Regions from separate parts of the Streptomyces sp. NPDC008121 genome, predicted to be linked through region 2. Evidence: riboswitches for the same ligand, from Rfam matches in the RefSeq annotation. Region 2 holds a riboswitch; the other holds the start of a gene.
What was found. A riboswitch is a leader RNA that binds a small molecule or an ion and turns the genes downstream of it on or off. The one in region 2 is predicted to bind cyclic di-AMP.
Positions count from the first base shown of each region.

Region 1: another riboswitch for cyclic di-AMP. It lies ahead of ACFZBD_RS09655 (NlpC/P60 family protein); the one in region 2 lies ahead of ACFZBD_RS04465 (peptidoglycan DD-metalloendopeptidase family protein).

Region 1 is NZ_JBIBHT010000002.1:934,076-936,843, forward strand. It holds gene ACFZBD_RS09650 (ABC transporter permease) at 1-849, shown strand, start outside; cyclic di-AMP (ydaO/yuaA leader) riboswitch at 1,470-1,642, shown strand; gene ACFZBD_RS09655 (NlpC/P60 family protein) at 1,646-2,122, shown strand; gene ACFZBD_RS09660 (ATP-binding protein) at 2,205-2,657, opposite strand.
Region 2 is NZ_JBIBHT010000001.1:1,054,578-1,057,345, reverse strand. It holds gene ACFZBD_RS04475 (DUF6126 family protein) at 1-4, shown strand, start outside; gene ACFZBD_RS04470 (tyrosine-protein phosphatase) at 65-886, opposite strand; cyclic di-AMP (ydaO/yuaA leader) riboswitch at 1,245-1,433, shown strand; gene ACFZBD_RS04465 (peptidoglycan DD-metalloendopeptidase family protein) at 1,438-2,397, shown strand; gene ACFZBD_RS04460 (GDSL-type esterase/lipase family protein) at 2,599-2,768, shown strand, end outside.

The sequences.
Region 1 (2,768 bases), on a different contig from region 2:
ACCGCCACCGCCCCGCTGGAACAGCGCCTCGCCGAGCACGACGGCGCCTTCGAGGTCCACCGTTACGACTCCGAGGAGGCCGCCCGTACGGCGATCGAGGACCGGGTCGTATACGGCGCGGTGGTCGTGACCCCGCAAGGGCCCCGGCTGCTGACCGCGTCCGCCGCGAGCCCGGTCGTCGCGGGGCTCCTGCGCGAGGCGGTCACCGCGCAGCTCCCCGCCGGCGCGCCCGTCCAGGTGACCGACGTCGTCCCCACCCCGGCCGACGACCCGCGCGGCAGCGCGTTCGGCTCTAGCCTGTTCCCCCTCATCCTGGCCGGAGCGGCATCGGGCGTCGTCGCCACGGTCCTGGGCCTGCGCCGCGGGCGGGCGGTCCTGGCCCTCGCCGGCGCCGCGGCACTCGCCGGGATCGTCGGGGCCACGCTCGCCCACAGCTGGCTGGGCGCGCTCACCGGGAGCTGGTGGGCCGAGGCGGGGGTCCTCGGGCTGACGGTGCTCGCCATCGGCGCGACGCTCGCCGGCCTCGCGGCCCTCTTCGGCAAGCCGGGCCTGGGCCTCGGGGCGCTGCTGATGGTGCTGCTCGGCAACCCGTTCTCCGGTGCGGCCAGCGCGCCCGAACTGCTGCCGGCGCCCGCCGGGGCGCTCGGTCAGCTGCTGCCGCCGGGCGCCGGCGGATCGGCGCTGCGGTCGGTCGCCTTCTTCGACGGCGCGGGCGCGGGCTCACCGCTCCTGGTGCTCGGCGTCTGGGCGGCGCTGGGCCTCGCCGCGGTCGCCCTGGGCGGCCGCCGCACCCGGCCGGCCACCGAGCCGGAGACCACTCCGGCGCCGCAGCCGGCCCCGGTGGGCTGACGCCCCCACGAAAACGGCCGCGTGCCCCCGCTGTAGCGGACGGGGGCACGCGGCTTTCGCGTGCGCGCAGGGGCGGGCACGCGGCTCGGTTCCAAGGGGCCGGCGCGAGGGGCATCTCGCTGCAGATCGGCTCCCCCTGCGGGCGAGAGCGAGGTGCACGCCGACCCGCCGGCCCGTGCGCTGCGCGTGCTGGACGGCGAGGGGCCGGCGGAACGGGTCACCGTTCGGACGGCGAGCGGCGGGCGGAACGGGTCACTCTTCCGAGGACTCCGGCGAGTTGACATTCCCGCGTGTCGTGTCGAGGTCCACTCGGCCCACGAGGTGCGCAGAATCCCTCCCCCGTTCGGCGTAGTCGACGAATCCACATATGACCGGGGCGGGTTGCACGGCAGGTGTACACATCTGGCTGAATCAGGCGTTCCACCCCTGGTGCGGGGCCCCTTGGGCAAACCTCTGAAGATCACGAAACCTTCTTGTCCACCCGAACGGGTCAGTCGTGAGGAGCCTCACATATCGCCGTTTCAACTCGGATTTCACCCCGGATGTGGGTCAAGATCCGTGACGACGACAAGCCCCCGCCACCACGGCGGGGCGGTCCGGGCGGACGCCGAGTCCTGCCGCTGTCCCGGACGTCTGGTCGACAGAGGTGGATCGGCAGGAGTGGAGGACCCGAGCAACACGGGACGACCGGGCACGTGGGCCGTTCCTCGGGGTGAAGCCGCAGCCGCGGCCGGGCATCTTCGCCTGCCCGAACCCGACAGGTCATCCTTCACAGGCGGCTGACGAAGGGTTGCGCATGACCGCGCAGATTCATGTCCCGTCCCTGCTGTCCCGGGCCGGAGCCGTCTCGGCTCTCACCCTCGCCGCCGTCGGCGGCACGCTGCTGGCACCAGGTGCCGCACCAGAGGCCCAGGCCGCGACCTCACACGCCAACAAGGCCCTGAGCGTCGCCGCCTCCAAGAAGGGAGCGCCCTACAAGTACGGCGCGTCCGGACCCAGCCGGTTCGACTGCTCGGGGCTCACGGTCTACTCGTACAAGAAGGCGGGCAAGTCACTGCCCCGTACGGCGCAGCAGCAGTACAACAAGACCAAGCACATCTCCGCCTCCAGCAGGAAGCACGGAGACCTGGTCTTCTTCCACTCCGGGGGAAGGGTCTACCACGTGGGCATCTACGCTGGTCAGAACAGGATCTGGCACTCCCCCAAGACCGGCTCCTGGGTCAAGCTCGACAAGATCTGGTCCTCGAAGATCTACTACGGCAGGGTCCGCTGACGGGTCGTCCGACCGCGCTGCCGGAGACCGGCTGAGGGCGCCCTGCCGGCCGCGGAGCCGGGGGCCGCGGCCCGACGCCCGGTCAGGTCCCCGCGAGCGGCGCCGAGACCGGGCGCCGGAGCGCCCAGGGCAGGTCGATCCAGACCGTCTTGCCGCCCTCGTCGGTCGGAGTGACCGAGAGCCGGCCACCCGCCTCCGCCGCGAGGAAACGGATGATCACCATCCCCCGGCCGTTGTCCTGCTGGACCGCGGCCGGGAGTCTTCGCGGCCAGCGCGGGTGGCTGTCGGTGACCCCGACGTACAACCGCTCCTCGCGCTCCAGCCGGACGTCGACGGTGAAGGTGGGCGACTGCCCGAAGGTGTGCTGAACGGCGTTGGTGGCCAGCTCCGAGACGATCAGCCGGACCGTGTCGCCGGTGTCGCTGTCGTCCTCGAGCCCCCACCCCCGGAGGACGTCGTCCACGTATCTGCGGGCGGCGGACACCGAGGCGGGATCGCTCGGCAGCGTGACGGATGCTTCCTGATGGTCTGCCATGGCGACGCTGTCCTTCCCACCGGGGGCACGCCCCGGACTGCACGTCGCGTCAGCGTGCCACCGATCGTGCCGCCATAGGGGCCGATCGCCCAAGATATGCAGATATCAGTC
Region 2 (2,768 bases):
GTAGCGGACCGCGAGCGGGCCCGGAGGCCCGGCCCCGCTCGCTCGTCGCGCCGGTCCCGGCCGCTCAGACCTCGGTGGGCCCGGTCACCAGGCTCCGGCGCAGGCGCTCCCGGGTCTCCGGGGTGAGCCCGAGGCCCTGCGAGAGATACGCCTCGACCGTTCCCCAGGTCTGCTCCATCGTCTCGAAGGCCGCCCGGAGGTACTCCACCCGCGCGTCGAAGAGGGGGCTCAGCAGCTCCATCACCTCGGGCGCCATGGCGTCCGCCGAGGTGGAGCTGCGGCGGATCTTGTAGCGGCGGTGCGGGTCGTTCGACTTGACGTAGTCCGCCTCGATCGCCTCCCGCTCGACGCCCACCGCGAGCAGCGAGATCGCGATGGAGAGCCCCGCCCGGTCCTTCCCGGCGGCGCAGTGCATCAGCGCGGGAACGCTGTCGTCGGCCATCGCGTGCAGGACGCGGCTGTGCTCCGCCGTCCGCTCGACCACCATCTTCCGGTAGGAATCGGACATTCGGTCGGCCGCCTTACCGTCGCCGAGCGCCTCGCGCAGCTGATCCAGTTCGCCGCCGCTGACCAGCTTCCAGAACTCCTTGCCGTCCGCCGGGTCGTTGAGCGGGATGTTCACGTTCCGCACGCCGGGCAGCTCGACGTCCGCGCCCTCCACCTTCCGGTCGGCCGCGTTGCGGAAGTCGAAGACGGTGTGCAGCCCCAGGCCGGCGAGGAAGGCCGCGTCGTCCTCGGTGGCATGGGCGAGGTGGCCACTGCGGTAGAGGCGTCCGAACCGGACCGACCCGCCGTCCTCGGTCGGCAGGCCGCCCACGTCCCGGAAATTGCGGACCCCGGTCAGCTCGGGTTCGGTCGACGAGACCTGGGGCAGCTGCTGCGTCACGAGTGCTCCTGAAGGTTGGCGGACTTCGACGATACGAGATCGGTTCCAGGGGCAATCATTCCGGGTGACGAGCCGGGCGCACACCCCTCGGACGGGAATGGGTGTTCTGTCCGAATTAGGGCCTTGGTGATAACGCGCCCTGATTGCAGGGGAGATGGGTTTCGTCGCGTGAGCAGCGTCTCACAGGTGACGGACCGTGCCTGATCGTCTTCTGCAAACGCCCTGCGAGAAAAGGATGTCGAGAGTCCCGCATCCACGGAGGGTGACCGGAATTCCGGACGTATATCGCTCCTCCGAATGGGCGGGGAAAAGAGCGGCTTGTTCACGCCGACCCCGCTCGTCTACGGTCACCGTCAATCCGGTCGGACCGCCGAATCCTGCCACCGTCCGGAATCCGCACCCACCCACGTACGGCAGGAGCGGGGGACCCAGGTAGTACGCCGATCCGGTCGATCCGGAGCGGCTTGGGGTGAAGTCGCGAGCGATCGCGACCGGGCAACTCCAGCCCGAACCCGACAGCTCACCTCGTAGGCGACGGAGAGGAATTCGCCATGCCCGCGAAGGGTAAGCACCGCCGTCCCAAGGTCAACCCGATCACGCGCGGATTCGTCGCCGCCGGAACGGGCGGCGCCGTCGTCGCCCTGCCGCTCCTCGGCGCGACCGGAGCCCACGCCGCCGAGAAGTCCGCCCCGACCGTGACCCCCGAGCAGGCCGTCGCCGCCGTGGCCGCCGCTCCCGCGAAGGCGCCGGCCGCCCCCGCCGCCGCCAAGGCGAAGCCCACGACGTACTCCGTCGTGGCGGGCGACTACCTGTCCAAGATCGCCTCCGAGCACCACCTGGCCGGCGGCTGGAAGAAGCTCTACCAGGACAACCGCCAGGTCGTCGGCGAGAACCCCTCGCTGATCTTCCCCGGCATGAAGCTCAGCATCGGCGCGAAGTCGACGGCCGAGGCGCCCGCCCCGAAGGCCAAGGCCCCCAAGGCCGCGCCGAAGGCCGCCCCCAAGGCCGAGAAGTCCTCCGCCGACGCGTCCGAGACCCGCAGCTCCCGCAGCGCCGAGCGCACCCAGCCGGCGCCCGCCCAGGAGCAGCCCGCCCAGGCCGCGTCCTCCGGCTGGGTCGCCCCCGTCAGCGGCGGCATCTCCACCCAGTACCGCGCCTCGGGCTCCATGTGGTCCTCCGGCTACCACACGGGCGTCGACTTCATGGCCTCCTCCGGCACCTCCGTCAAGGCCGTCGGCGCGGGCACCGTCCACTCCGCCGGCTGGAGCGGTTCGTACGGCAACGAGGTCGTCATCCAGCACGCGGACGGCACCTACTCGCAGTACGCCCACCTCTCCTCCCTCTCCGTCTCCACCGGCCAGTCCGTCAGCGGCGGCGACGAGATCGGCCTGTCGGGCTCCACCGGCAACTCCAGCGGCCCGCACCTCCACTTCGAGATGCGCACCGGGCCGAGCTACGGCTCGGACATCGACCCGCTCGAGTACCTCCGCCAGAAGGGCGTCGGTATCTGACGCACCCCACCCGGAATCGCCTTCTCTCCGGGTGCGCACCGGGCCCGGCACCTTCGTGCCGGGCCCTTCGCGTATTCCGCCTTGGTGCAATCTTGACCGGTGGCATATCTCACCCTCCGTCAACCCCTCCTTACGGTCGCGTAGGTCACACCCGTAAAGGAAAGATGTGCTCCCGTGGCAGACGATTCGAGATCAAGAGACATGGACGTATTCGGGTCGTACGCGGCGATCGGAGACAGCTTCACCGAGGGCGTGGGAGACCCCGGCCCCGGCGGGAGCTTCCTCGGCTGGGCGGACCGTTTCGCGGTCCTCCTCGCCGACCGGCTGCCGGAGAACGACGCGTTCCGTTACGCCAATCTGGCCGTGCGCGG